3 regions of the Dickeya aquatica genome follow, and region 1 is predicted to be linked to each of the others. Evidence: predicted binding sites of a transcription regulator. Region 1 holds the regulator's gene; each other region holds the start of a gene.

The links. The regulator PurR, encoded in region 1, represses purine synthesis genes. The targets are predictions, from matches to a motif close to CANGCAAACGTTTGCNTG.
Region 2: the regulator PurR is predicted to act here: its motif matches at 4,486-4,503, upstream of purE (5-(carboxyamino)imidazole ribonucleotide mutase).
Region 3: the regulator PurR is predicted to act here: its motif matches at 8,344-8,361, upstream of cvpA (colicin V production protein).

The regions. Positions count from the first base shown of each region.
Region 1 is NZ_LT615367.1:2,733,221-2,743,606, reverse strand. Features, by position in the region: gene DAQ1742_RS12400 (MATE family efflux transporter) at 1-1,230, opposite strand, end outside; gene DAQ1742_RS12395 (riboflavin synthase) at 1,502-2,152, shown strand; gene cfa (cyclopropane fatty acyl phospholipid synthase) at 2,235-3,386, opposite strand; gene purR (HTH-type transcriptional repressor PurR) at 3,780-4,805, opposite strand; gene cydH (cytochrome bd-I oxidase subunit CydH) at 5,169-5,258, shown strand; gene DAQ1742_RS12375 (C40 family peptidase) at 5,443-6,489, opposite strand; gene DAQ1742_RS12370 (Grx4 family monothiol glutaredoxin) at 6,826-7,179, shown strand; gene rnt (ribonuclease T) at 7,227-7,904, opposite strand; gene gloA (lactoylglutathione lyase) at 8,048-8,455, opposite strand; gene DAQ1742_RS12355 (DUF1289 domain-containing protein) at 8,711-8,950, shown strand; gene slyA (transcriptional regulator SlyA) at 9,124-9,561, shown strand; gene DAQ1742_RS12345 (outer membrane lipoprotein) at 9,829-10,296, opposite strand.
Region 2 is NZ_LT615367.1:1,156,063-1,166,448, reverse strand. Features, by position in the region: gene folD (bifunctional methylenetetrahydrofolate dehydrogenase/methenyltetrahydrofolate cyclohydrolase FolD) at 1-431, shown strand, start outside; gene ybcJ (ribosome-associated protein YbcJ) at 435-647, shown strand; gene cysS (cysteine--tRNA ligase) at 766-2,151, opposite strand; gene DAQ1742_RS05335 (DoxX family protein) at 2,449-2,871, opposite strand; gene ppiB (peptidylprolyl isomerase B) at 3,214-3,708, shown strand; gene lpxH (UDP-2,3-diacylglucosamine diphosphatase) at 3,718-4,440, shown strand; gene purE (5-(carboxyamino)imidazole ribonucleotide mutase) at 4,663-5,172, shown strand; gene purK (5-(carboxyamino)imidazole ribonucleotide synthase) at 5,169-6,239, shown strand; gene DAQ1742_RS05310 (HAAAP family serine/threonine permease) at 6,755-8,038, shown strand; gene DAQ1742_RS05305 (L-serine ammonia-lyase) at 8,098-9,468, shown strand; gene DAQ1742_RS05300 (helix-turn-helix domain-containing protein) at 9,536-9,979, opposite strand; gene DAQ1742_RS05295 (YolA family protein) at 10,197-10,386, opposite strand, start outside.
Region 3 is NZ_LT615367.1:1,325,621-1,336,006, forward strand. Features, by position in the region: gene DAQ1742_RS06045 (cell division protein) at 1-796, opposite strand, end outside; gene pdxB (4-phosphoerythronate dehydrogenase PdxB) at 1,022-2,161, shown strand; gene DAQ1742_RS06055 (aspartate-semialdehyde dehydrogenase) at 2,246-3,256, shown strand; gene truA (tRNA pseudouridine(38-40) synthase TruA) at 3,256-4,089, shown strand; gene DAQ1742_RS06065 (DedA family protein) at 4,161-4,823, shown strand; gene accD (acetyl-CoA carboxylase, carboxyltransferase subunit beta) at 5,056-5,967, shown strand; gene folC (bifunctional tetrahydrofolate synthase/dihydrofolate synthase) at 6,047-7,333, shown strand; gene dedD (cell division protein DedD) at 7,323-8,207, shown strand; gene cvpA (colicin V production protein) at 8,432-8,923, shown strand; gene purF (amidophosphoribosyltransferase) at 8,954-10,386, shown strand, end outside.

The DNA.
Region 1 (10,386 bases):
GTCGGTCAGCGCCAGTAGATAACCTACCGGCAGCCCCAGCATCCAATAGGCAATAAACGTGATGAAAAAGATGGCACGGGTATCTTTATAACCGCGCAGAACACCACTGCCAATGGTCTGTATTGCATCAGAAATCTGGTAAACCGCGGCCAGTAACATCAGGTGCGAGGCCATTGCTACCACCGCGGGGTCTTTATTGTAGAGCATTGCGATGTGCCCGCGCAGCGTGATGGTAAAAATCGCCGTGCAGACAGCCAGCAGAATGCCGGTAAGAATACTGGTGTGGGCGGCGATGCGGGCAGCATCCACCGCTTTTTCTCCCAGCCGGTGCCCAACGCGGATAGTGGCGGCAACGCCGACGGATAACGGTAATACAAACATGAGTGAACTGAAGTTGAGCGCAATTTGATGCCCGGCAACATCCACCACCCCCAGAGGCAGTACCAACAGGGCGACGATAGCAAACAGAGTCACTTCAAATAGCATCGCCAGTGCAACCGGGAGCCCCAGTCCGAACAGGCGTTTTAATACCGCCCAGTCCGGCTCCAGGCGCTTTTTCTGCCGCCGGATGTCCTTTAGCCAGTAGGCGTGGCGTGAGTACACCCCCAGTAATATCATCATTATCCAGTAAACAGAGGCCGTCGCGACACCACAGCCCACTCCCCCCAACTCCGGCATACCCAGTTTGCCGTGAATAAATATGTAGTTGATGGGAATATTGATAAGCAAGCCGATAAAACCGATAACCATTCCCGGTTGGGTTTTTGACAACCCTTCACACTGGCTGCGCAGAACCTGATAAAACAGGTAGCCCGGCACTCCCCAGAGTAGGGCATGTAAATATTTGATGGCTTTATCCGCTAATTCGGGAGCGCCATCATGCATCAGGCGAATAACATATTGCCCTTGATAGAGTACAAACATGGTGGCGACAGAAATCATGGCGGCCAGCAGAAACGCCTGTTGGGTTTGATGGGCGATACGGTCACGCCTGCCGGAGCCATTCAGGTTAGCCACAACCGGTGTGAGGGCCATTAGCAAGCCATGCCCAAACAAAATGACCGGTAACCAGATAGAGGTGCCCACCGCAACGGCAGCCATATCGGTTGCGCTGTAAGATCCAGCCATGATGGTATCCACCACCCCCATGGAGGTTTGCGAGACTTGCGCGATAATGACGGGGATCGCCAGCGCCAGCAGATGGCGCGCTTCTGATAAATACTTCTGCACAAAAACCTTCCTAGAACAGGATTGAGAGAGATCTCGCTACGAGAAAGACAATCATCCTTTATTCGTAAAAAAAGATAATGCATTGTAACGATTTACCCGTCGTAAACCAATGCCTGAACTGGCTGGTGAGTTCCGTTTGGTTTTCCTGTCAATCTGGTGCACACTGCCGTTCATTCGATGAATACGTTTGCGGGTTATTCCAATATAAGGAAAAGACGCGACGGTTGTATTCATCGCGTTTATTCCCGATTCAGGAGGCCAGAACACCATCATGTTTACCGGTATTGTTCAGGGCACGGCGACGGTCGTGTCTGTCGATGAAAAACCCAATTTCCGCACTCATGTTATCCAGTTACCTGCCGAACTGCTGCCGGGCCTGGAGCCTGGAGCCTCTGTGGCGCATAACGGCTGTTGCCTGACGGTAACGGAGATTGACGGCGATCGCGTGAGTTTCGATTTGATCAAAGAGACATTACGCCTGACTAATTTGGGTGATATCCAGGTGGGCGATCGGGTTAATGTTGAGCGTGCAGCCAAATATGGCGATGAAATTGGCGGGCATGTCATGTCCGGCCATATTATGTGCACAGCAGAGATAGTAAAGATCCTGACCTCAGAAAATAATCACCAGATTTGGTTCCGTCTGTCGGATGCCACGCTGATGAAATATGTGCTGCACAAGGGGTTCATCGGTATTGATGGTATCAGCCTGACGGTAGGGGAGGTGACACGCAGCCGCTTCTGTGTTCACCTGATCCCGGAAACGCTCCAGAGGACGACGCTGGGGCAAAAGCGGCTCGGTGATAGCATCAATATTGAAATAGACCCGCAAACACAGGCGATTGTTGATTCGGTTGAGCGCGTAATGGCAGCACAGCTGGCCCGGCAACAGGAAGAAGCGGCGTCAGCGCAGGACGAATAACCCTCACCCGGCGGCAAAGCGTGTGATTATGCCGCCGGATTATGCTTCCTGGATGAAACCGTGAGGTCTTGTGCCGAACCGATTAGCGTGCGACGTGCAGACCTCCTTCAACCCCCTCAACGCTAAACAGCACCTGCCAAAGCTGAATATTGCGTGCGCGGAATGCACCTGCGCAGGCGTTAAGGTAATAGCTAAACATGCGCTGAAAACGCGTGGAGTAGTGGCTGGATAAAACAGGCCAGTGTTGCTGGAAGCGTTGATACCATGCCATCAGTGTACGGTCATAGTCGGCACCAAAATTGTGCCAGTCTTCCATGACCAGATAAGGTTCGCTGGCGGTTGCGATATGTTGAACCGAAGGCAGGCAGCCATTGGGAAAAATGTATTTATTGATCCAGGGGTCGACTTTCAGGTTGGTCGCATTTGCTCCGATGGTGTGGAGTAAAAATAGCCCATTGGGCTTGAGGTTACGCCTGATTGCCTGAAAATAGGTGTCATAATTTTTAGGGCCAACGTGTTCAAACATCCCCACAGAAACAATACGATCAAATGGCTGGTGCATGTCACGGTAGTCTTGCAGCAGAATAGACACATCCAGGCCCTGGCAGCGTTGCTGTGCCAGCGTCTGCTGCTCACGCGAGATGGTAATACCGGTCACGCGAACGCCATAATGGCGTGCGGCAAAGGCTGACAGGCCTCCCCAGCCACAGCCGATATCCAGTAAGGTCATTCCCTGGCGTAGCTGCAATTTTTCGCAAATCAGATGCAACTTGTCTTGCTGTGCCTGTTCGAGCGTTTCGGCGTGTTTCCAGTAAGCGCAAGAGTACTGCATGTGCGGGTCAAGCATACGTGAGAAAAGATCATTACCGAGGTCGTAATGCGCCTTGCCCACCCTCCATGCGCGGCGGCGGGATTGCAGGTTTATCACTCTTGCCAGCAGTACCCGCAGCGTGTCATGCAAACGGTGCGGCAATTGGTTTTCCAGCCCGGCACGTAAAGCGCGATGAAAAAACATATCCAGGCGCTCGCACTCCCACCAGCCATCCATATAACTTTCGCCGAGCCCCAGTGAACCTTCCCGCAATATCCGTTTGTAGAAATTGGGATTTTTCACCTGTATATCAAACGGGTGCGAGCCATTGATAGTAATACCAGCGCCCGCCAGCATATTATTGACTATCTGGAACCAGGACGTGCCAGCACTCCCCAGATCCTCTGCGTAAGATGAGCTCATCACTTCCCCCCTACCTTGCCAACATTGCAGTGCAAGGAATTCGTTAGACCATTGTACCCATGAAGAACATTCGGTGGACTCAATCCATCGTCTGGCCCTGAAGACTCAGCGGTATTCAAGAGAAAAGCGGCTACGAAAGGCGTCTGCCACTGGGCGCGGAAAGGCGGTGGTGATTATGCGCACCGTGGCGCTCAATGAGCAGGGCAGCAAAATGGGCGATGTGAGGAGCCATCACAATCCTGCATCGTCACATGATGATTATTGTCGTTAAAGGCAATGACAAGTTTATGACTGCCCGCGCCTGTCGGCAAGATTCGACTGGCGTGGGCCGCACAATAGATTCAATCAGGCGGGCTGAAAGTGAACCCCACAGGCATGAAGATAAGGGGCAATTTAGCGGCGATAGTCCACAAACGGGCCATCAGCAACGGAGCGGCGCTCTATCAGCGTTGGGTGAACTTCGATAGTCTGTGCTTCTTCACGTTTGCTGGTAATGCGATCAAGCAGCATGGAGAATGCGGCCTGGCCGAGGCGCTCTTTGGGCTGATGGATGGTAGTCAGTGCCGGAGTGAAATAGCGCGCATGGCGAACGTTGTCATACCCTATCACCGAAATATCCTGAGGTACCCGCAAGCCCAGCTCATCAGCCGCACAGATAGCGCCCATCGCCATGATATCACCACCACAGAATACCGCGGTGGGGCGGTGTTTTTGTGCCAGAATCTGGTGCATGGCTTTATAGCCGGACTCTGGTTCGAAGTCGCCTTGCACCACCCACTCTTCGCGTATCGTAATATCGGCTTCCTTCAGCGCTTTAAGAAAACCAAGGTAGCGCCCGCTGCCAGTGTTACGCTCTTGTGAGCCGGGGATCGCACCAATATCGCGATGCCCGCGCTCAATCAGATAACGGCCTGCCATATAACCGCCCGCGAAGGCGTTATCGATAATTGTGTCGGTAAAATCGCTGTGCGCTTCCCCCCAGTCCATCACTACCATGGGGATATGACGGTAATCGGCCAGCATCGACAACAGTGCCGGTGGATATTCAGCACACATCACCAACAGACCATCGACACGCTTTTGTGCCAGCATCGACAGATAAGCGCGCTGCTTGTCCAGATTGTTGTGGGAATTACACAAAATCAGCGTATAGCCTCTGGCATAACAACTGTTTTCTACCGCTTCAATAATTTCAGCAAAATAGGGCGCTTCACTGGATGTGGCCAGCAAACCGATAGACTTGGTGTGATTCACTTTTAGGCTGCGTGCCACCGCGCTTGGCGAATAATGTAACTCCTCGATGGCGGCACGCACCGCAGCCTTGGTTTCTTCGGCGACGAAACGTGTTTTATTGATCACGTGTGATACGGTTGTGGTCGAAACGCCTGCGCGCTTTGCCACATCTTTAATCGTTGCCATCTTAGGTGACTCCTGAACAGTTGTAACAGCAACGTATCTGTTACAGCAGTAAATATGTTGTTAATCGTTTGCCTGCGTGAATTCTTCTCCAGCCAAACACTATTTTCAGGAGGAGACATGCCGAAGTGTAGCCGGAAGGGGAGCCGGGAGGGCGGCCAACGCAGTGCATACAGTAAACCGCGAATTTTGGCCGATTTAACTCAAAAGTGGAAGAGGTAATTCGTGTTATCTCTGTGATGGGGAAAGCGGTTTTTTTAAACGTCCTTCATATAATAGGCAAGATATTGATTATGCTTTTCATCGGTATCCATCTATTCTGATGATGTGATGGCCCACCGATTTGTCAAATACAGGAGATGGTTTATGGATACGAATTTGAAAATGTCGTTGTTCACGACAGTCGTTGCGCTGACGGTGATTGTGATATTTAGCATGAGTGCGGTGCTGAATTAACCCTGAGTACGCGGAGACTCACCATTGGCTGATGGCTCCTCTCGCGCAGATGTGATATCACCGCGGCCGCATTTTTTGTCGCGTGCAAAATAATGATGAAACAAGCCCCGAATGAGCAGATGCGCTTTCGGGGCTTGTTTCATCTGGTGAGGGGGCTGGCGGTAGAGTTATGACAGTGGTGTCATTAGCGCATGGTTTTTGGCGTAACCACACGGCGAGCGCCTACGTAGTGATCCTGCCAATAATCTTCACTTAACTTGCTGATTTTTATGTCAGAGCCAGTTCGGGGCGATTGAATAAAGCGGCCATTACCAAGATAAACGCCAACGTGATCTGCTGCACCACGATTTGTTATCCGAAAGAACACCAAATCGCCGCTTTCGAGTTCGCTCTTCTTGATGGGGGCGGCATCGCGTAAATGGAACATTTCGTTGGCCGTTCGTGGAATGGAAATTTTCACCACGTCTTTGTAGGCGTAATACACCAGCCCGCTGCAATCAAAACCAGAAATAGGGTGTCGTCCCCCCCAGTGATAAGGTTTGCCAATCTGGCTCATGAGCTTATTCATTGCCGTTTGCTTGGCGTGCTGATAGCGCTTTTGGTGTGCCGGGTTCATGGCTATGCCTGACTTGCTCATCTTATCGTTTTTATTCTTACCATGATGGGCATTGGCGGCTAGTGTCGCTGTATGCGTAGTGGCAGATTTGCCTTTTTGGTTTTTTGCCGTGGTATGCCCGGAGCCAGAGTGTGGCTCGCTGTTCGGGTGTTTGGCACTGGCGTGAGCGACTTTTGTCGGCTGCGTGTGCGCATTTTTTGCCTGTTCAGTGAGGGTTTTCTTAGCGTTTTTGCCCGCAGGTTGTGATGATTTAGCAACAGAACCTTTCTCTTCTTTTTTATCTTTTTTACTGTTGCTGGCCGTGTGACTGCGTGCGGCTGTCGAAGCTACAGCTGCTTTGCCTGTGGCTGCTTTGGTGTGTGAGGTGGCAGTCGTGTGGCTGGCGGTGTTAGCCGATGCTGTTGTGTGTTTTTGTGCTGGTTTGGCCGGTGTGGCACTGGCGCTTTTTTTAGCACTTTTCGCCGTCTTATTTTTTTTAGCATCATCCACGGCTTTATTCGCCGTCGCCACACCGCTTTTGCGTGGTAAAACAGCGTTACTGTGAGGCGTAGCCTGTGCCAGATTAAAAAACAGATTACTGAAAAATAATAAAAAAAGCGTAATAAATAACCGCATAATAATGCTGACCGAATGGTGTCCTCAATCGTTCAATCTTTACAGTATTCCCCAAAATGGCCTGATAAAAAAGTGGGGATAGGGCTTTTATTACTACAAAATAGTGAGAAAACGTTAACAACGGCCATTTTTTGCTTAATTATCCATCAGCAACCGCTGATTGAGCGCAGGGAGAATGCGAAATCGTAAAACCCTACAAAAGATAGCGTTTTTTTGTGGCCATCGCTATCGTTAGAATACCTGATTATAGAACGAGAAGCGGCGGGGTGCGCCTGGCCGCAATTCTATGCCCGACATTAACTGATAGGGCATCACGCGCTTAAGGAAGCATAAACCATGACGACCACAATTGAAAAAATTCAGCGTCAGATCGCTGAAAACCCGATTCTGCTGTATATGAAAGGTTCTCCCAAGCTGCCAAGCTGTGGTTTTTCTGCCCAGGCGGTACAAGCGTTGTCAGCATGCGGTGAGCGCTTTGCCTATGTGGATATTTTGCAGAACCCGGATATTCGTGCCGAATTACCTAAGTACGCTAATTGGCCGACGTTCCCGCAACTGTGGGTTGATGGCGAACTGGTTGGGGGCTGTGACATCGTGATTGAAATGTATCAGCGCGGGGAATTGCAACCACTGATCAAAGAAACCGCCGATAAGTACAGACTCCAGCAAGGGGATGAATCCCAGGCTTGATGCGGGCCAGACATCAGGCAACGGCTGTTGCCTGATGTCGTATGGCGTTATTCTTCTGCGCCGATAGCAGACGGCGTGCCACTCTCTGTTCCAGCCGAAAGCGGCCACCCGCCAAGGCGTTTCCAGCGATTGACCAGCTCGCAAAAAAGTTCTGCCGTGCGTTCAGTATCATATAAAGCCGAATGTGCCTGACTGGCATCAAACGTAATACCGGCTGCGATGCAGGCTTTGGCCAGCACGGTTTGGCCGAGTACCAGGCCACTGAGTGCCGCGGTATCAAACGTGGCAAATGGATGGAAAGGATTGCGTTTAAGGCTGCAACGTTCAGCCGCCGCCATGAGAAAACTGTGATCAAAGGTGGCGTTGTGCGCTACGATGATGCCCCGATTACAGTCTTGATCTTTAATGCCTTTGCGTACCTGTTTGAAGATTTCGTGCAACGCTTCGTATTCACTGACCGCACCCCGCAACGGGTTTTTCGGGTCGATGCCGTTGAAGGCCAATGCTTCCGGGCGCAAAATTGACCCTTCAAAAGGCTCAACATGGAAATGCAATGTTTCGTCTGGTTTTAACCAACCGCTTTCATCCATTTTCAGCGTAATAGCCGCGATTTCCAGTAATGCATCGGTTTTCGCGTTAAATCCTGCTGTTTCCACATCGATTACCACGGGATAAAAACCACGGAAACGTGCATTCAGGGCGTTCAGGTTATGTTTTTCGGCCATTCGTTTTTTAATTTCTTCAGCAACATACAATGCACATTATGGCAAATTCTGCCATGGGATGCAGCAGGCAAGCAGGTCACGCCGCCCGATGACGGCGAAAGGCAGGTGTCGGCTGACACCTGAAAAAGAAAACCGGCAGGAGGTCAGTTCCCCAGTCCCTGGCCGGCCTGAGCACGTTCAATCAGCTCGATTTTATAGCCATCAGGGTCTTCAACAAACGCAATAACGGTGTTACCGCCTTTAACCGGGCCTGCTTCACGGGTCACTTTGCCACCTGCCTGCCGGATACGCTCACAGGCACCCGCAACATCATCGACGCCCAGCGCGATGTGACCAAAAGCGCTGCCCATCTCGTAACTGTCTACACCCCAGTTATACGTCAGTTCAATGACTGAACCGTCGCTCTCCTCGTTATAACCGACAAATGCCAGAGAGTATTTATATTCCGGGTTTTCGCTGGTGCGCAGTAAACGCATGCCCAGTATTTTGGTATAAAAATCAATGGCGCGTTGCAGGTCGCCAACGCGCAGCATAGTGTGAAGTAAACGCATAATGACCCCTATCTTGAGACTGTGGGTTAACTGCCACTGACGGTACAGGCGAGTGACTTGCCTGAAACAACAGAGGCCGAGTATAGCGTTGTTGCCGGGCAGAGCACAAATATCTGGCCGGTTGTGTGCCGGTGATTGGCTGGAAAAAGCGGCGATATGCGGTAAAATGGCGATTATTCGCGTATTGGCCTGATGCCATACTTGCCAGTGACAACGATCAAGGCTTCAATAAAAGAGGTCTGATAAGGAGGTCTTGTGGCGGAACAGCTTGAGCTTTTTCCCGTTCCTAATCCCTGTCGTGGGATCTGTCAGGCCGATGACCGTGGTTTTTGTCGTGGCTGCTTGCGAAGCCGCAATGAACGTTTTAATTGGCAGGCCATGAGCGATGCGCAAAAACAGGATGTGCTGCGTTTGTGCCGTCAGCGTATGCGACGCGCTCAGCGAAGTGAAAAAAATTCAACGTCTACGCAGACAGATCAACCCACCTTGTTTTAAATGACATGGTGATATTTAATGATATAAATTAAGTTCAGGATCATTTTTAATTAATTATTATTTGCTAGAATGGCACAACAACAATAAAACATTTTCTATTTAACGTTCGTTTTAAATCAGAGTTGATTGCAATCCAGGGATGTATCTTAGTACGCTAACTATAAGGAGAAGTGATGGAATTGCCGTTAGGTTCTGATTTAGCCCGGTTGGTTCGTGTATGGCGAGCTTTGATTGATCACCGATTGAAGCCGCTGGAGCTCACGCAAACGCACTGGGTCACACTGCATAATATCCACCAGTTGCCGCCTGGACAGTCCCAGATTCAGCTAGCGAAAGCCATAGGAATAGAGCAACCTTCGCTGGTAAGGACATTGGATCAACTTGAAGATAAAGGATTAATTACCCGCCATATATGTACCCACGATCGTCGTGCCAAGCGTATATTGTTAACCGATATGGCAGATCCCATCATTCAGGCGGTTAATGATGTAATTGATCAAACGCGTAGCGAAATATTAGATGGCATTACACCGCAAGAGGTCGATGAACTGGCGACAATTATCTCACGACTGGAAAAAAACATTTTAGCACTGCATGAGAGCCAATCCTGATTAATAGAATAAGTAAATATTGTGACGAATCGCTATTTGATTTTTAGTAACACTAATGTGAATTATTGTTGTGAAAATTTCGCAAAACGAGATCAGTCACATTCGCCTCTGAATAATTTTAGGGGGCAGAGCAGCGACATTGCAGCGATGCACATACGGGTGGTATTAGCATGTTGTGGCGGTGCGGATGCGCAGAACAGACTAGCAATGTGAAAGGAAATAAAGAGAAACAATCACCACCAAACGGTGGTGATTGTTTTTCAGGAATTAACGTGCAGAAACGGTGACAGCGCTGCCGTTGCTGGCCATTGCTACGCGCTGGCCTGCGTGGAACTTGGTGTCGCCCTGCTTTTGTACCACCATGATGGTTGTACCATCATCTTTACGAATTTCCAGCTCAACGCCCTGAACGCGGTTTGCGGCACCGCCGATAGCATTACCAGCCAGAGCGCCTGCGCCTGCGCCAACAGCCGTCGCGACGGTTTTACCTGTACCGCCACCGAGAGTGTGACCCAGAACCCCACCCAGAATAGCCCCGCCAACGGTGGCCACAGCATTATCTTTATCGCCAGCCTGAATCTGTACCGGACGAGTAGAAACAACGGTGCCGTAGGTCACAGTTTGAACTTGTTTGGCATCAGATGCACTGTAAACGTCTCCTGACAGGGTGCTGGTATTGGCACAACCGGCCAGAGTGATACTCGCAAGAGTGATCACGAGAAAACGTTTCATCATAAAAAAGCTCCTTTTAATATTGCTGTTATTGCTGCGTCGGGGCGTGCAGCCTGAGCCGACGAATTATCTACTGCTTCATGAGGGTGGGTG
Region 2 (10,386 bases), 1.6 Mb from region 1:
TGACGTTGCTGGAGCGTTACAACATCAACATGTTTGGTCTTAACGCAGTTGTCGTTGGCGCATCCAATATTGTTGGCCGCCCGATGAGCATGGAGCTCCTGCTGGCCGGGTGCACCACCACCGTTACCCACCGTTTTACCAAAGACCTGCGTCATCATGTCGAACATGCTGACCTGCTGGTGGTGGCGGTCGGTAAGCCGGGCTTTATTCCCGGTGAGTGGATAAAACCGGGTGCTATCGTTATTGATGTCGGCATCAACCGGCTGGAAAATGGCAAGGTGGTGGGCGATGTTAACTTCGCAGAAGCACACGTGCGCGCCGCTTACATTACACCGGTTCCCGGTGGTGTCGGCCCGATGACGGTCGCCACACTGATTCAAAACACCTTGCAAGCGTGCGAGGAATACCACGACCCCCTCACACAGGCATAACGAATGAGCATTTTCCATCTCGATAAACACCCGCACGTTGAACTGTGCGATTTGCTGAAACTACAAGGCTGGAGCGAAAGCGGCGCGGCCGCCAAGCTGGCGATTGCCGCAGGCGATGTCACGGTGGATGGACACACCGAAACCCGCAAGCGCTGCAAAATCCTCGCCGGCCAGGTGGTGCGCTTTAACGGGCAGAGCGTCACGGTTCAGGCATAAGGCCTGCTGTACGTCGTGTCACTCTCGAAATGAACTGTAAAGAAAGGCCCGCTTGCGGGCCTTTCTTATTGATACGCTACGGAACCGGTAACGTGTTCTATCCGGCTTGTGACGTCACTTATTTACGACGCCAGATGGTGCCTTGTGCGCCATCTTCCAGCACAATGCCCATCTCCGTCAGCCGGTTACGGGCGGCATCTGCCAGCGCCCAGTCTTTCGCCTGACGCGCGTCATTGCGTTGCTTAATCAGCGCGTCAATCTCCTGAACTTCGCTATCGTCGGTCTGGGCACCATTTTGCAAGAACACTTCCGGATCCTGCGCCAGCAGACCAAGCACGCCAGCCAGCTGGCGCAGCGCCGACGCCAGCGCATTGGCCGCCACGCCATCTTCCGTTTTCAGGCGGTTGACCTCGCGCGCCATATCAAATAATACCGAATAGGCTTCCGGCGTGTTGAAATCATCATCCATCGCCTCACGGAAACGGCACTCAAACTCCTCGCCACCTGCCGCCGTTGCCGTGACATCGGTGCCGCGTAACGCGGTATACAAGCGCTCCAGCGAGGCGCGTGCCTGCCGGAGGTTCTCTTCGGTGTAATTCAACTGGCTGCGATAATGGCCAGAAATCAGGAAATAGCGAATGGTTTCTGCGTCATAGTGCTGTAGCACATCACGCACCGTGAAGAAATTGTTCAGCGATTTGGACATCTTCTCGCGGTCAACCATCACCATACCGGAATGCATCCAGTAATTGACGTAATCCCCGCCATGCGCACAGGTAGACTGGGCAATCTCATTTTCATGATGCGGGAACATCAGATCCGAGCCACCGCCGTGAATATCAAACTGCTCACCCAGTTGTTTGCAGTTCATCGCTGAACACTCGATATGCCAGCCAGGGCGGCCATTGCCCCACGGCGAAGGCCAGCTTGGCTCACCCGCTTTGGACATTTTCCACAACACGAAATCCATTGGGTTGCGTTTGACTTCGGTGATTTCGACCCGAGCCCCCGCCTTCAACTGCTCCAGATCCTGACGAGAGAGCACACCGTAACCGGGGGCGCTATCGACACTGAACATCACATCGCCGTTTTGCGCCACGTAGGCATGGCGGCGGGCAATCAGTTTTTCCACCAGTTCGATAATATCGGCGATATGGCGGGTGGCACGCGGCTCTTCATCCGGTGGCAGAATATTCAGCGCATGAAAATCGGTGTGCATTTCCGCAATCATACGCCCGGTCAGTTGTTCGATGGTTTCGCCGTTTTCCGTCGCCCTTTTGATGATTTTATCGTCAATATCGGTGATATTGCGCACATATTTCAGGTCATAACCGAGATAGCGCAAATAGCGTGATACCACATCAAATGCCACAAACGTACGCCCATGACCGATATGACACAGGTCGTAAACGGTTATCCCGCACACATACATGCCAACTTTGCCAGCGTGAATGGGTTTGAATTCCTCTTTTTGACGACTCAGGGTATTAAAGATCTTTAGCATCAGGGCATTCCATGGTGTTCACAAGCCAGGGGGTCGCAGGACGGGGTCATCGCAGGAAGTGCGCAAAACAGTCTGCGGTACGCATCATTAATAAAATCAGTGTTTATCCGGTTTTCGGATCCAGCTGCGTATTGAAACCTGAACCCTGCGCTATTGCAAGCCAACGCACCTATTATTAGGCCATTGTCGGCTATTCATCATCCAGATGGGGTAAACGAACAAACCCGGCCATGGCCGGGTTTGTTCAGTGGTGAGCGCGCAAGCACGATCAGCGCACGTTTTTATCGCCAATAGCATTTAGCGCCAGCGCGGATTACTCATCACAGAGTATTTACCGCTACCCAGCAAGGCAATGGCAATACCGGCAAAGAAATAGACAGCCACGCCCTCAATTCCCCAGGCACCGGTTTTATCCAGCGTGAAAATCGCTTCAGGGTGTGCCAGCAGGAACGCCACCAGCATGGTAAACGAGAAAGACAGCGCAGCCGGGCGAGTCAAAATCCCCAGAATCATCAGAACCGGTGTAATCACCTCTCCGACAAATACACCATAAGCAATAAACCCCGGCAAGCCGTGAGCAGCCAGCATTCCCTGAATAGCGCCGACACCTGCGATGAGTTTATGAACACCGTGAAACAACATCAGAATACTGAATGCCAGTCGTAAAACCAGCTTGCCGCCGTCCGGGTTGTCTAACAGCTGATTAATCCGGTCTAACATAATTTACCTACCTGTATAGTGAATATTGAATGAACAGTGCGTTAACGAGAGTGACTATCAACCGCAGTTAGAATAAATTTAGAAAGTAAAAAAACCTATCGAAATGAAACCAATTATTGATTTAACGCAATAAAAATGTATTTCAAATAAATTCAATGAAATAGGTAAGGTAAACGAATAAATTTGAAATAAAATAACGTACGGTAGCAATCAGACTAACTGACGCCCCTCCCCTATGCTGACTCAACCATTCACTTATGTTATAAGAGCGCTCTTGGCGGCTTCGCGCCTTGGTGAACATCTCTCATTATTCTGTGTATTGGCTTACAGTAAGGTTCATTTATGATTACGTTTCATACCAACCACGGCGACATCGTGATTAACACCTTTGCGGATAAAGCACCGCTTAGCGTGGAAAACTTTCTGAACTACTGCCGCAGCGGTTTTTACGATAACACCATTTTTCACCGCGTTATTAATGGTTTCATGATCCAGGGCGGCGGCTTTGAACCGGGCATGAAACAGAAAGACACCAACGCCCCCATCAAGAACGAAGCGAACAACGGTCTGGCGAACAATCGCGGTACGCTGGCGATGGCTCGCACGGCTGACCCGCACTCTGCCACTGCGCAGTTCTTCATTAACGTGGTCGATAATGATTTTCTGAATTTCAAATCTGAAAGCATGAATGGCTGGGGCTATTGCGTATTTGCCGAAGTGGCAGAAGGTATGGACGTGGTAGACAAAATCAAAGCCGTGGCAACCGGGCGCAGCGGTATGCATCAGGATGTGCCGAAAGAAGATGTCGTGGTGACTCATGTCACCGTTAGCGAGTAATTCAGTTGCATGACCACGCTATTTATTAGCGATCTGCACCTTAGTGAGCACGAACCGGCGATCACCGCCGGTTTTCTGCGTTTTCTGCGTGAAGAGGCACCGGGAGCTGACGCCCTGTACATTCTTGGCGATCTGTTCGATGCCTGGATAGGCGACGACGACCCGGCGACACTGCACAGCACCGTCGCCAACGCGCTGCATGACCTGACGCAAAACGGCACCCCTTGTTACTTTGTGCACGGCAATCGTGATTTTTTACTCGGTAAACACTTCGCCCGTCGCAGCGGTTTACAGCTATTGCCGACGGAAACGGTGCTCACCCTGTATGGCCGCCGCACACTGTTAATGCACGGCGACACGCTGTGTACGGACGATCTGGCGTATCAACGCTTTCGCCGCAAAGTTCACAACCCGTTGATTCAGTTTCTTTTCAGGTTATTACCTCTCTCGTTACGCCTGAGTATCGCCGCCCGGATGCGTGCAGCCAGCCAGCAGGCCAATCAGCATAAATCCATGACGATTATGGATGTGAATGCCGCAGCGGTGATAGCACGGTTGCAACACCATCAGGCGACGTTGTTGATCCACGGCCACACCCATCGCCCGGCCATTCATCACATTGATGGCGCAGGCCTCACCGCCGAGCGGGCCGTACTTGGGGCATGGCATCATCAGGGGTCTGTTTTGCAGGTGAATCATGACGGCCTGCGTCTGACCACCTTTGCGCTGTAACACGCGATTTACCGAATTTTTGCCGTCAGAAGCCCTTTTCATCGCCACGCAACCGTTTTCCTCCCCTCTGGCTCATGATATGCTCTACGCCCTCGCGACCTGTGGCTTGGCTGGCAGGTCGCCGTTGCGCCACGCAATGACCGCATCACGCACGATGACCGCCACGTTCTATCGTCGTTGATAGCTCACCATCGTCATGCAAACCACAGGAGCATTACAGGCATGTCATCCAACGCTGCCCCGGCGAAAATCGCTATTGTCATGGGTTCAAAGAGTGACTGGGCCACCATGCAGTTTGCCGCAGACATTCTCACAACGCTGAACCTGCCTTATCACGTCGAAGTCGTCTCTGCACACCGCACGCCCGACAAACTGTTTCGCTTTGCCGAGCAGGCTGATGAAAACGGCTTTGATGTCATCATCGCTGGCGCAGGTGGCGCGGCACATCTGCCGGGTATGCTGGCGGCGAAAACGCTGGTGCCGGTGCTGGGTGTACCGGTGCAAAGCGCAGCATTAAGCGGCGTTGACAGCCTTTACTCCATCGTCCAAATGCCGCGCGGCATTCCGGTCGGTACGCTGGCTATCGGCAAAGCCGGTGCGGCCAACGCCGCGCTGCTGGCCGCGCAGATTCTGGCACGCCATGACCGTGAGCTGGCAACACGTCTTGCCGCCTGGCGTCAGGCGCAAACCGACGAAGTGCTCACTCACCCAGACCCGAGGGAAGAGGCATGAAACCGGTTTGCGTTCTGGGCAACGGCCAGTTAGGCCGTATGCTACGTCAGGCCGGTGAACCGCTCGGTATTGCGGTTTACCCCGTCGGGCTGGATGCCGAGCCGGAGTCGGTTCCGGTACAGCACAGCATTATCACCGCAGAGATAGAACGCTGGCCTGAAACCGCGCTGACCCGCCAGTTGGCGCAGCACCCCGCCTTCGTCAACCGCGATATTTTCCCACGGCTGGCCGATCGCTATAGCCAAAAGCAGCTGCTGGATACGCTCAATCTGGCGACCGCGCCCTGGCAGTTACTGGCATCGGCATCAGAGTGGCCCCAGGTGTTTGCCGCGCTTGGCGAGCTTGCCATCGTCAAGCGCCGTGTCGGCGGTTATGACGGCCGCGGCCAGTGGCGTATCCGCCCCGCAGAGGAGCCAGGCCTGCCTGCCGAGTGCTACGGTGAATGCATTGTTGAGCAGGGTATCGCGTTTTCCGGCGAAGTCTCGCTGGTGGGTGCACGCAACGCACAAGGTCAATGCGTATTTTATCCGCTCACCCACAACCTGCATGAAGAGGGCATTCTGCGCACCAGCGTCGCGCTGCCTGAGCCGGATGCGGTTTTGCAGCAACAGGCTGAGCAGATGCTGTCGGCCATCATGAATCACCTGAATTACGTTGGTGTGATGGCCATGGAGTGCTTTGTGGTCGGCGATCGCCTGCTGATTAACGAGCTGGCTCCCCGCGTGCACAACAGCGGCCACTGGACGCAAAACGGTGCATCCATCAGCCAGTTCGAACTGCACCTGCGGGCGATTCTCGACCTGCCGTTGCCAGTACCGGTGGTTGCCAGCCCGTCGGTGATGGTGAACTTGATTGGCACCGACCTGAATCCCGCGTGGTTAACGCTCCCCTTGATTCACCTGCACTGGTATGAAAAAGAGGTACGAGCAGGGCGAAAAGTCGGCCACCTGAACCTGAATCACCCCAGTGAAACCGCGCTGCGCACCGCATTGACCCAACTGGCTCCGCTGTTGCCAGAGGCTTATCAGTCGGGCCTGCTCTGGGCCGGGAAGCACCTGGGCGGTTAACACGGATATGTCATCGGGCAGCCAGCCTGCCCGATATTAACAGGGTGTGATAATCGGGTTAATGACATGGTGTTATGACGATGTGTTTTTATGATGTCCTATTTCTTTCAGGCCATATTTCTGTCGCCTCATCTTCCCATAACATCATTTTTCCATGAATACGTTGTGCTGTTTTTTCACTCGGCGTATTTTATTTACCAGCGATGTTATTTCCTCATGTTATTCATTCACTCCAATTAATTAACGCATCAAAAAAGATACCAGTGAAAATAAATTATTTAAGGCATCAATAATGATATTTTATTTTTATTTATTCAGTGCTAAAATAATTTACTTCCGTTCGTTTCTGTGATCACCTCACTATTATTCCTCAACGCTCAGGATATAAAATGCTGCCACTATAAACATGACAACAATTCACATGATGTCTTGTGTGGCACCTGCGAATTATCTCTGTATTGGTCTGTGGCCGGTACGGTATTTTTATACTCTGTGTTCACCTAGGAGAAACATTCATGAGCACAATCCAAGATAGCAGCCAGGTACTGGAGCAAACTTCAGCCTGGCGTAAGACAGATACCGTCTGGATGCTTGGCCTGTATGGCACGGCAATTGGCGCAGGCGTACTGTTTTTACCCATCAATGCGGGTATTGGTGGTTTGATTCCATTGATTATTATGGCAATCATTGCATTCCCGATGACGTATTTCTCTCACCGTGCATTATGCCGCTTCGTGTTATCGGGTAAAAAAAATGGTGAAGATATTACCGAAGTGGTGGAAGAGCATTTCGGCACCGGTGCAGGGAAATTAATTACCCTGCTTTATTTTTTCGCTATTTATCCGATTCTTCTGGTTTACAGCGTTGCGATTACCAATACGGTTGACAGCTTTATTACTCACCAGCTGCATTTGCCGTCACCGCCTCGCGCCGTTTTATCATTACTGCTGATCCTTGGCTTAATGTTTATTGTGCGCTTTGGTGAAGCCATGATTGTAAAAGCCATGAGTGTTCTGGTTTATCCGTTTGTGGCCGTATTAATGATGCTGGCGCTGTATTTGGTACCGCACTGGAATACCACTGTTTTTCATAATATTTCGCTGACAAATAGCACTACCGGTAATAGCTTGCTGGCGACGTTATGGCTGGCTATTCCGGTCATGGTTTTCTCCTTTAACCATTCTCCGATTATTTCCTCATTTGCGGTGGCGAAACGCCGTGAATATGGCGAAAACGCCGAGAAAAAATGCTCCCGTATTCTGGCTTGCAGCCACATCATGATGGTGCTGACAGTGATGTTCTTCGTGTTCAGCTGTGTGCTTGCCCTTTCCCCGGCGGATTTGATGGAAGCCAAATCACAGAACATTTCGATTCTGTCTTACCTGGCCAACCACTTTAACAACCCGGTGATGGGATACATGGCTCCGGTTATTGCCACCATCGCCATCTCCAAATCGTTCCTCGGTCACTATCTGGGTGCCGGTGAAGGCCTTAACGGCATGATGATAAAAATGCTGCGTAGCCGGGGTAAAACCGTTCCGGTAGCCAGGCTAAACCGCATTACCGCGCTGTTTATGCTGCTCACCACCTGGCTGGTTGCCACGCTGAACCCCAGTATTCTGGGCATGATAGAAACGATGGGTGGCCCGGTTATTGCCTGCCTGCTGTTCCTGATGCCGATGTACGCCATCCGTAAAGTTCCGGCAATGCGTCAGTACAGCGGCGCGTTGAGCAATGTGTTTGTCACCCTGCTGGGCCTGATTGCCATCACCGCCATTGTCTACACCCTGTTCGAGTAATCTCTGTTTGCCCCCCGGTGCAGGCACATGCAGCCTGCACCATCTGAAAGGAACCTCCTATGGTCAGCGTATTTGATATTTTCAAAATTGGTATCGGCCCTTCCAGCTCCCATACCGTTGGCCCGATGAAAGCTGGCAATATGTTTACTGACGACCTGCTCAAGCAGTCGCTGATGCCGCTGGTTGATAGCCTTGTTGTGGATGTCTACGGCTCGCTGGCATTGACCGGCAAAGGCCACCATACCGATATCGCGATTATCATGGGGCTGGCAGGTAATCTGCCCGATAGCGTGGATATCGATGCTATTCCGGCCTTTATCCAGCAGGTACAGCAAACGCAGCGCCTGCCGCTGCTCAATGGCCGCTATGAAGTCAATTTCCCACTGGAGCACGCACTGCGTTTTCAGCCCGAAAATCTGCCCTTACATGAAAATGGCATGACCATTCGTGCACTGGATGCCCATCAACATGTGCTGTATAGCAAGACCTACTATTCGATTGGTGGCGGATTTGTCGTCGATCAGGAACACTTTGGCCAGCCCATAACGCAGGACGAGCAGGCTCCGTGGCCGTTCTACTCTGCGCGACAATTACTGCAACACTGCCACGACAATTGTCTGTCGCTCTCTGCGGTGATGATGAAAAACGAAATTGCCATGCATGGCCGTGAGTCGCTTGAGGCCTACTTCGCGGCAGTCTGGCAAACCATGCAGAATGCCATCCACCGTGGTATGAACACCGAAGGTGTGCTGCCAGGCCCGCTGCGAGTGCCGCGCCGCGCTTCTGCACTCCACCGCCTGTTGTTTACCAATGGCCGCTTTTCCAATGACCCGATGGACGCCATGGACTGGGTAAACATGTTTGCCATGGCGGTTTCTGAAGAGAATGCTGCCGGGGGGCGAGTTGTGACGGCACCAACCAACGGTGCCTGCGGCATTATTCCCGCGGTGCTCGCCTACTATGACCGTTTTATTCAGCCGGTCACACCCGATACCTGCCTGCGTTATTTTCTGGCCTCAGGAGCCATTGGCATCCTGTTTAAAACCAACGCCTCAATTTCTGGTGCAGAAGTCGGGTGCCAGGGGGAAGTTGGCGTCGCTTGTTCGATGGCAGCGGCGGGTCTTGCCGAGTTGCTTGGAGCCAACCCGGAACAGGTGTGCATTGCCGCAGAAATCGGCATGGAGCATAACCTCGGATTAACCTGCGATCCGGTGGCAGGCCAGGTACAGGTGCCGTGCATTGAGCGCAATGCGATTGCATCCGTCAAGGCTATCAATGCCGCACGGATGGCGATTCGCCGTTCCAGTGAACCCCGGGTGTCGCTGGATAAGGTGATTGAAACGATGTATGAAACCGGCAAAGACATGAATGCCAAATACCGTGAAACCTCGCGCGGCGGGCTGGCCATTAAAGTGGTGCAGTGCGAATAACCTTCGCGGCCATCACCCAGCATCACCCTTTACACGCCGGGATACCACCCGGCGTTTTTGCCTTTGTTCAGGCGTTTTTTTTCTCGTTATCCGGCCATGACCAGATAAGGTTGTTTTCTGCGGCCGACACATACCAGTCAAGGGCGCTGGCAACCGGTTTCGGCATCGCATCCGACAGAGCGGCAGGCACCGTGTTTGTCTCGCTGGTTTTCTTGCGAATACGTACCGGGGTTCGGGGTTGCCCGCCGTTTAACCGGGCGTTGAAGTTTTCCACTTCGGTATCAAACAGAATGCCTTCCAGTTGATGTAACCGGTTTAATCCACGCAGGATAGACAGCAAGCTGCTCAAGGTGATGGATTCGCCCATTTCAGCGCGTTTGATGGTCGCAATACCAAGCCCGGCCCGCTCGGCCAAATCCACCTGCGATAATCGTTGCTGAATGCGGGCGTCTTTTATCCGCTGACACAGCTCGGTGATAATTTCGCCTTCGCTCATGGTGCTGAATCTCATAATACCTACCGCCATACGCGTGAATGAAAACCGTGGCTATTTTATCACCTCCGAAGTAAATCTCACGGATAATTAATGACGCTCATCAATTATTTTGATCCAACACATAAAATATCATCACGCACATTACTGAATGAGCTGCCAGTACGTATGTTTTAGTCAATACGTCTGCGATGTTAAAAACACAGGCAGCGCTAACGCCGCCTGTAAAAAGGCCTTACTGAATATTGAGCGAGGTACTCAATGTGCGGTTAGGGGAATTAATTGAGGTTGATTGATAACGGAATACAACCGATGACAGGTTATCGGCATTAAAATAGGCCATCCAGCCAGAAACGATAGTGCCCGCCGGGCAGGTTTCGGTATAACGACCATTCACGATACACACCGCATTCACCTGATACGGG
Region 3 (10,386 bases), 1.4 Mb from region 1:
ATTCGCCAGTAAGCGCGACCAGCCGCGCGACCTGTTGGTTGAGCAGGTTATGTTCAGCAGGCAACAAGACCCGGCCTGATGCCGCGCTCTGTGTGCTATAGCGTGCATCTGGCAGGGCGCTGTTTTGTAGCCCTGCCGCCAGTTGTTGCAGGTTTTGCGGCAATGGCGGCGGGAGTAGTGAGGCGCTTTGTGTTCCGGCAGGCGAAGTCCCGTTGGTGAGCGTTTCAAGCGGTAGCAGCGGGTTGGATACCCCGGTGGCAGGGCCTGTATTTCCCGTCAGCGCGTTGCGCGAGTCCGCCAGCGGCGTGCCGGAAACTAGCGTGCTGGCCTGCGGTAATGACCCGTTTTGCAATAACGTCACCACCAGCCTGAGCTGTGACGGTGTTAGCGAACTGAGTACCGTGTGGCCAAATTGCTGGCGGATAAAATCGCTGGCAGCCTGACGGTTATTCCCCTGGGCCAGTAACCCGGTAAGCTGTTGTAACAGTTGCCGGGTATCCTGAGCACCTTGTGCGCCAGACAGGCGGTTCTGCAACCCTTGTTCTGCGGCGGTAAACTGGCTGGCGCGCAGTTCCGCGTTATTTTTAGCGCCCAACTCAGCCCGCAGCGTCGCCCAAATTTCAGCCGGGTTGGCACCGCTTAGCGTGGCCACCTGCATCACTAATTTTTCCAGTGAGGTGCGCTGTGCCAGCGTAAGCGGGGAGTCATCCGCGGGCGGGGCAGTTTTTGTCAGCGTGTTATCCAGCGCTTTTTCTGTGGCAAGGGAGGAACTGCCCGTGTTACCGATAGGTTGCATGCGGTGATCCTTAACAAGAGATCCTGACCACCCGCGTCTCTGGCGGCGCGGTGGTATTTCGTATCAGCCCGATCAACATCTCGCCATCATAGCAATGGTGTTGGGTAACGGATAGTCAGCCGTGTCGTCAGGCTGTGTTAGATAAACGCTTTGTGGCAGAATAACGTCCCTCTTTTATTATTGCGGCGGTGCGGGCATCGCTTGCGGCCTATCAGGAAAGCTGACGTGAAAATCCTCGTTGATGAAAATATGCCTTACGCCCAGGCGTTGTTTAGCCGGCTGGGCGACGTAACTGCTGTGCCGGGGCGACCGATTCCGGTGCAGGCGTTGAACGGTGCCGATGCGTTGATGGTGCGTTCGGTGACTAAGGTCAACGCCGAACTGCTGGCCGGTCAGTCGGTGACGTTTGTCGGCACCGCGACGGCGGGGACCGATCATGTTGATGAAGCCTTCCTGCGCCAGCAAGGGATTGGGTTTTCCGCCGCACCGGGCTGCAATGCCATTGCCGTTGTGGAGTATGTGTTTTCTGCTCTGCTGATGCTCGCTGAGCGTGACGGCTTTGCGCTGACCGATCGCACCGTTGGCATTGTCGGGGTCGGTAATGTCGGTTCGCGCCTCAATGACAGGCTCACGGCGCTGGGTGTTCGCACGCTGTTGTGTGACCCGCCACGGGCAGACCGCGGTGAACAGGGGCCATTCTTACCGCTGGATGAGGTTGTGACGCGCGCGGATGTCTTAACCTTCCACACCCCGTTACTCAAAGAAGGCCCTTATGCAACCTGGCACTGTGTGGACGAGCAGATGCTCTCTCGCCTAAAAGAGGGGACGATTCTGATTAATGCCTGCCGGGGTGCGGTGGTAGACAATACGGCGCTGTTGCACGCCTTGCAGCAGGGCAAAAGAATCAGCGTGGTGCTGGATGTGTGGGAGCCTGAGCCAGAATTGTCCGTCGAGCTGCTTGCGCGTGTGGATATCGGCACCGCGCATATTGCCGGTTACACGCTGGAAGGCAAAGCGCGCGGGACTACTCAGGTGTTTGAAGCCTGGAGTCAGTTTATCGGCCAGCCGCAGCAGGTGGCGCTCTCTTCGCTGTTGCCTGCGCCGGAGATTGCCACCGTGTGCCTGACGGCTGCGCTTGATGAGCACCAGCTCAAACGGCTGGTGCATCTGGTGTATGATGTGCGTCGTGATGATGCCTTGCTACGTCAGGTAGCGCATCTGCCCGGCGAATTTGACCGCCTGCGTAAGTGTTATCAGGAACGGCGCGAGTGGTCGTCACTGCATGTTGTTTGTGCTGATGCAGTGAGTGCCGAACGGTTAACGCAGTTGGGTTTTTTAGCCTCAGTCAGCGAGCCATCGGCATAAACGCCGCATATCAGGCAGAGCCGGCCTGACGGTGTTGCCACTGTCTGGCCGGGTGTCTTTATTCTTGTTGGAGAAAACGATTACATGTCGAATGGCTGGAATATCGCCCTGCTGGGCGCGACGGGGGCTGTTGGTACTGCGTTGCTTGAGCTGTTGCAGGAGCGTGAGTTTCCCGTCGGTGAACTCTATGCGCTGGCAAGTGAAAACAGCGCGGGTGAAACCCTGCGTTTCAACGGCCGTTCTGTGCGGGTGGAGAGCGCGGAAGATTTTGACTGGTCACAGGTGCAGTTGGCCTTTTTTGTTGCCGGTATCGATGCCAGCGCCCGCTACGCTGAAGAGGCGGGCAATGCCGGGTGTCTGGTGCTCGATAGCAGTGGCCTGTTTGCGCTGGAGCCGGATGTCCCCTTAGTGGTGCCGGGCGTCAACCCGCATGCGCTGGCAGATTACCGTAATCGCAATATTGTCGCTGTGGCTGACAGCCTCACCAGCCAATTGCTGAAAGCCATCAAGCCACTCACCGAGCAGGCCGGGCTTGCGCGTTTGCATGTCACCAGCCTGTTGTCGGTGTCAGCGCATGGCAAAGCGGCGGTGGATGATTTGGCCGGGCAGAGTGCGCGGCTGCTCAACGGCATTCCTGCTGAACCGGGTCTGTTCCCGAAACAACTGGCATTTAACCTGTTGCCACTGCTGGCCGATAGCGAAGGCAGCGTGCGCGAAGAGCGGCGTTTGGTCGAGCAGGTGCGTAAAGTGTTACAGGATGACGGTTTGCCGATATCGGTCAGTTGCGTGCAGTCACCGGTGTTCTACGGCCATGCGCAAGTGGTGCATCTGGAAGCCTTGCGCCCGTTATCGGCTGATGAAGCCCGTGACGTGCTGGCGCAGACCGACGACATTACCCTGAGTGACGAAGGGGAATACCCGACACAGGTTGACGATGCGTCGGGCAATGTGCAGTTGAGTATCGGCTGTCTGCGTAATGATTACGGTATTCCCGAGCTGGTGCAGTTCTGGTCGGTGGCTGACAACATTCGCTTTGGTGGTGCGCTGATGGCCGTCGAAGTCGCGGAACGGCTGATTGAGGAGTACCTCGGGTAATGACGGTGTTGCAACAACAGGCCGGCGAAAATGCACCGGTAAAACTGGCTCTCGGCATTGAATATGACGGGGCTCGTTATTACGGCTGGCAGCGTCAGGCTGAGGTGCAAAGTGTGCAAGGATGCCTTGAAGCGGCGCTGTCGCAGGTTGCCAATGAACCGGTCGATGTGTTTTGCGCCGGGCGTACCGATGCCGGTGTGCATGCTACCGGGCAGGTGGTGCATTTTACCACCCGGGCGGTGCGTAAAGAGGCTGCCTGGACGATGGGCGTGAATGCCAACCTGCCGCCCGATATCGCAGTACGCTGGGTAAAAACGGTGGATGACGATTTTCATGCCCGTTTCAGCGCCACGGCGCGCCGTTACCGCTATGTGATTTATAACAAACGGTTTCGCCCGGCGATTTTGTCGCACGGTGTGACGCACTACTACCTGCCGCTGGATGCCGGGCGGATGCATCGAGCCGGTCAGTGTTTGCTTGGCGAGAATGACTTTACGTCATTTCGGGCGGTGCAGTGCCAGTCTCGCACGCCCTGGCGTAATCTTATGCACCTGCGCGTGGTGCGACAGGGTGATTACGTTGTGGTGGATATCAAGGCGAATGCGTTTGTGCATCACATGGTGCGTAATATTGTCGGCAGCCTGATGGAGATAGGGTGCGGCAATCAACCCGAAACCTGGATGGCGCAACTGCTGGCAGCGAAAGATAGAACCCTGGCGGCGGCTACCGCCAAAGCGGATGGGTTATATCTGGTGGCGGTGGATTACCCATCGCGCTTTGACATCCCTTCTGCGACGATGGGGCCGTTGTTTTTACCCGATGATGTGCGGTAACAGTCGTCATCGGCCGTAAGCGCGTCGTGATGTCAATAGACAATCTTGGTGAGGATTAAGGCGTAATCATGCTGGATTTTGTGCGATTCATTATAGATTTTATCCTGCACATCGATGTGCATCTGGCCCAACTGGTGGCGCAGTATGGCGTTTGGGTTTATGTCATTCTGTTTTTGATCCTGTTTTGTGAAACCGGGCTTGTCGTGACGCCATTTTTACCTGGCGATTCACTGCTGTTCGTGGCCGGTGCGCTGGCGGCATTACCGGGTAACGACCTGAATGTGCACCTGATGGTGGCGCTGATGGTGGTGGCGGCGGTATTGGGTGATGCGGTTAACTATACAATTGGCCGTTTGTTCGGCGAAACGCTATTTAGCAATCCGCAGTCGCGTATTTTTCGGCGCAGCTATCTGGAACGCACCCATGTATTCTACGAACGCCACGGCGGTAAAACGATAATTCTGGCGCGATTTGTGCCGATTGTGAGAACATTCGCGCCCTTTGTCGCGGGTATGGGGCATATGCGCTATCGTGAATTTGCGCTGTATAACGTCACCGGTGCCTTGCTCTGGGTGTTGCTGTTCACCTATGCGGGTTACCTGTTCGGCGACTTGCCGTTGGTGCAGGAGAACCTGAAGTTGCTGATTGTGGCGATTATTTTCATCTCCATCCTGCCGGGGTTGATTGAGTTTTGGCGGCATAAACGCACGCTGACGCGGCAAAATATGAAATAAATGAAAAGTTATTTTAACATCCGGTTTGACCAGTTTTTTATCCACACACCCGGATCGTTATGGTTTAATGAGCAGCATTTACGGCTGGGTTTGCATTAACCGGCCTTCATGCCACTGTCTGGTTTCGGCAACATGCGGAATTAAGACATCGCTTTATTGGCGGCGTTGCCAGGGACGGGGTAACGTGTAGCAGCGTACTGGCTGGTGCCAGGTTCAAGCAGAAAGGTTATCAATGAGCTGGATTGAACGAATTCTTAACAAAAGTAATGTCACACCCACCCGTAAGGCCAATATTCCTGAAGGGGTGTGGACGAAATGTGACAGTTGCGGTCAGGTGCTTTACCGTGCCGAACTGGAGCGCAATCTGGAAGTGTGCCCGAAGTGTGATCATCACATGCGTTTATCCGCCCGGGCCCGGCTTCATGCGTTTCTTGACAAAGACGGCATGGTGGAGCTGGGCAGTGAGCTGGAGCCAAAAGACGTTCTGAAGTTCAGAGACTCCAAAAAATACAAAGATCGCATCGTTGCTGCGCAAAAGCAGTCTGACGAGAAAGACGCGCTGATCGTGATGAAAGGGACGCTTTACGGTATGCCGGTTGTGGCGGCTTCCTTCGAATTCTCCTTTATGGGGGGCTCGATGGCGTCGGTCGTTGGTGCTCGCTTTGTGCGGGCGGTAGAGCAGGCGCTGGAAGATAACTGCCCGCTGGTTTGCTTCTCGGCCAGTGGCGGTGCCCGTATGCAGGAAGCGCTGATGTCGCTGATGCAAATGGCAAAAACCAGTGCCGCGCTGGCAAAGCTGCGCGAGCGTGGTTTACCGTATATTTCGGTGCTGACTGACCCGACCATGGGCGGTGTGTCCGCCAGTCTCGCTATGCTGGGCGATTTGAACATTGCCGAGCCCAAAGCGTTGATAGGTTTTGCCGGGCCGCGAGTCATTGAACAGACAGTGCGTGAAAAACTGCCGCCGGGTTTCCAGCGCAGTGAATTCCTGCTGGAAAAAGGCGCGATTGATATGATTGTGCGCCGTGCAGATATGCGTTACAAACTGGCCAGCATTCTCTCCCGGTTGACGCATCGCCTGGAGCCACAGGAATCTGCCGGTGCGCGACCATCCGCTTCGGCCGAACCACAAAGTGAAGCCTAATCAATGATGAGCCGGGAACAAGGCGGCGTGGTTGCCCTGTTCCCGATGGCCATCAACCGTAAGTCAGCGAACGGGACTCATGGACAATCTTCAGACACCTCAAGCCACGTCGCCTTTGGCCGCGTGGCTTCATTATCTTGAACATCTGCATAGTCAGGCCATCGAACTGGGTCTGGATCGTATCCGCCAGGTCGCAGAACGGCTTGATCTGTTGCAACCCGCCCCTCGGGTCTTCACCGTGGCTGGCACCAATGGTAAAGGCACCACCTGTTGTACCCTCGAATCTATCCTGAGCGTTGCCGGGTTGCGGGTTGGGGTATATAGCTCGCCACATCTGTTGCGTTACACCGAGCGGGTGCGTATTCAGGGGCGTGAATTGCCTGAATCATCGCACACACACGCGTTTGCCGCGATTGAGGCCGGGCGTGGCGAGATTTCACTGACTTATTTTGAATTCGGTACGCTGGCGGCGTTGTGGCTGTTCAAACAGGCGCAGCTTGATGTGGTGATTCTGGAAGTTGGTCTTGGCGGGCGTCTGGATGCCACCAATATCGTTGATGCCGATGTGGCGGTAGTCACCAGCATTGCGCTGGATCATACCGACTGGCTGGGCAATGATTGCGAAAGTATTGGCCGAGAGAAAGCCGGTATCTTTCGTGCGGGCAAGCCTGCGGTTGTGGGTGAGCCTGCCATGCCGGCGTCAATTGCTGACGTAGCACAGGAGAAGGGCGCGCAATTAATGCGCCTGGGTGTTGACTGGCAATTTAGTGCGTCTGCTGAAAGCTGGCGCTGGCAGAATGCTCACACGCATTATGATGATTTGCCGTTGCCACCTATCCCGCTGGCTAACGCGGCCACGGCGCTGGCAGCATTACAGGCCAGTGGGTTGACTCCGGGCATTGAGGTGATTCGTCAGGGGTTACGGCAGGCAACGTTACCGGGACGTTTCCAGGTCGTGAGCCAGCATCCTTTGCTGATTCTGGATGTGGCGCATAACCCGCATGCGGCGGCCTATCTGGCGACCCGACTCTCGGCATTGCCGCCTCATGGCAAAATCCGGGCTGTGCTCGGCATGCTGGCGGATAAAGACATTCCCGGTACGTTGTTGCATCTTAAACCGCAGGTGGATGAGTGGTATTGTGCACCGCTGGAGGGGCCTCGTGGTACCCGTGCGGAACAACTGGCACAGCATCTGGCCGCGTGTGACATCGTGTCCAATGTGGCTCTGTTTTCAACTGTCACCACCGCCTGGCAGCAGGCAATGCAGGACTCTGCTCCGGAAGATGTGGTGATTGTTTGCGGTTCTTTCCATACTGTCGCGCATGTGATGGCGGCATTAGAGGAGAGTGGAACGCATGGCGAGTAAATTCCAAAATCGTCTGGCTGGTACAGTGGTACTGGTTGCACTCGGCGTTATTGTGCTGCCAGGCCTGCTGGATGGTAAAAAAAAGCACTACGAGGATGAGTTTGCCGCTATTCCACTGGTGCCAAAACCGGGGGATGCGCTGGAAGCTGAGTCATTGCCTCCGGTGAGCCAGTCATTACCCGCGCAACCGCCCGAAGGCGCGGGGGCCGCAGTACAGCAGGGAAATGATCAGGACGAGGATGAGGATGTACCTCAGCCGGCACCCGGTGGACAGACCGCCCGTAGCAGCACACCGGCAGCCCGGCCCGCACCGACTCCGGCACCGATTGTCAGTGAGCGTCAGCCTGTCGCGCAGATAGCGCCTCCCGCCATGAAAGCGCAGCCTGTCAAACCGGAAGTAAAAACAGAACTCAAAAAACCAGAACCCCGGCCGAAGCCGGAACCCAAACCGGCGGAGAATAAGCCGGCCGATGCGCGGGTGCCGGTCAAACCGGATAACCGCACTGTTGAGGTGTCGGGTTCGGCGGCGAAAACGGTTGAGAATAAGCCCGCGGAAAATAAAACGCAGGAAAGTAAACCGGCAGAAAAGCCGGTGGAAAATAAACCTGCCGTGCAGGAACCATCGCCCGCGGGTCAGGCGTTTGTAGTGCAGCTCGGGGCATTGAAAAATGCGGATAAAGTCAACGAAGTCGTCGCAAAATTACGCTTGTCCGGCTATCGGGCTTATACGGTGCCATCAACGCCGGTAGCCGGCCAGATAACCCGGATTTACGTCGGGCCGGATGCATCGAAGCAAAAACTGCAATCGGCCTTGGGCGACTTGCAGCAATTAAGTGGGTTGAGCGGCCAGGTGCGCGCTTATAGTGCACACTAACCGCCATTCAGGGTGTTTACTGGTGTTCAGGCGTGTTTGCCTCTCCTGCCCGGTGAAAGACACCGCCCGCTATCTGTAAGGTGGCGGGCGGTTTTTTTTATTTCGTTGCTGACGGAAAAAACGGCGGGAAATACGCTACGCAAACGTTTTCTTTTTCTGTTAGAATGCGCCGCGAACAGGATGAGCGGCGCGATAACTGTCATCGTTCATAATTAGGATAGTTCATGGTTTGGGTTGATTACGTCATCATCGGTATTATCGGATTCTCGGCTCTGGTCAGTCTTATCCGGGGGTTTGTTCGTGAAGCGCTGTCGTTGATAACCTGGGGCGCGGCATTTTTCATTGCCAGCCACTACTATGTTTATCTTGCGGGCTACTTCACGCGATTCAGTGATGAACTGGTGCGTAACGGTATTGCTATCGCCATTCTGTTTATTGCGACGTTGATTGTGGGTGCGGTCGTTAACTATGTGATTGGGTCACTGGTTGAACGCACCGGGCTGTCGGGCACTGATAGAGTACTGGGCATTTGCTTTGGTGCGCTGCGCGGTGTGTTGATTGTCTCTGCACTGCTGTTCTTTCTGGATACCTTCACCGGTTTTTCACAGAGTGCTGACTGGAAGCAGTCCCAGTTAATTCCGCAGTTTAGTTATATCATCAGGTGGTTTTTTGACTACCTGCAAAGCACGTCGAGTTTCTTGCCACGGCACATCTAGCGGTGGCAGCGCTGATGAGGAAAAGACCACATGTGCGGTATTGTCGGTATCGCCGGTTTTACACCGGTCAACCAGTCGATTTATGACGCGTTAACGGTGTTACAGCACCGTGGGCAGGATGCCGCAGGCATCGTCACCATTAATGATGCCAACTTCTTTCGCCTGCGCAAAGCGAATGGCCTGGTGAAGGATGTGTTTGAAGCCCGGCACATGCAGCGGTTGCAGGGGAATATGGGTATAGGCCATGTGCGCTACCCTACGGCGGGCAGTTCCAGTGCTTCAGAGGCGCAGCCTTTCTACGTTAACTCCCCGTTTGGAATGACGCTTGCGCACAATGGCAATTTGACCAACGCGCATGAGTTGCGCCAAAAGTTGTTCGAAGAAGGCCGCCGTCATGTCAATACCACGTCGGATTCTGAGATCCTGCTCAACGTATTTGCCAAAGAGCTGGACCGTTTTCAGCACTATCCATTGGAAGCCGATAATATTTTTGCCGCTGTTGCTGCTGTTCATCAGCAGATTCGCGGCGCATATGCCTGTATCAGCATGATTATCGGCCACGGTATGGTGGCGTTTCGTGATCCTAACGGTATTCGCCCGTTGGTGATTGGCAAACGCTTACTGAGCGACGGCCGTAACGAATACATCGTTGCCTCAGAAAGTGTGGCGCTTGATACGCTGGGCTTTGAGTTTTTGCGTGATGTGGCACCCGGCGAAGCGGTATACGTTACCGAGAGCGGTCAACTGTTCACCCGCCAGTGCGCAGAGAACCCGAAAAGCCATCCGTGCCTGTTTGAATACGTGTACTTTGCTCGGCCAGACTCGTTTATCGATAAAATTTCGGTCTATAGCGCCCGGGTGCGCATGGGGCAGAAGCTGGGGGAAAAAATTGCCCGCCAGTGGGAAGAGATGGATATCGATGTGGTTATCCCTATTCCTGAAACCTCCTGCGATATCGCGCTGGAAATCGCCCGTATCATCAATAAGCCCTATCGTCAGGGGTTTGTGAAAAACCGCTATGTCGGCCGTACCTTTATCATGCCAGGCCAGCAAACCCGTATTAAATCAGTGCGCCGCAAACTTAACGCGAACCGCGCGGAGTTTCGTGGCAAGAATGTGCTGCTGGTCGATGACTCGATTGTCCGTGGCACCACCTCCCAGCAGATTGTGGAGATGGCGCGTGAAGCCGGTGCCCGCAATGTCTATCTGGCCTCAGCTGCGCCGGAGATTCGCTTCCCGAATGTGTATGGCATTGATATGCCGAGTGCCAACGAACTTATCGCGCATGGCCGGGAAGTGGAAGAAATTCGCCAGATAATCGGTGCTGACGCGTTAATTTTTCAGGATTTACACGATCTTATCGAAGCTGTACGCGAAGATAACCCGGAAATCGTACAGTTTGAATGCTCGGTATTTAACGGCGTGTATGTCACTAAAGATGTCGATCAAGGGTATCTGGATTA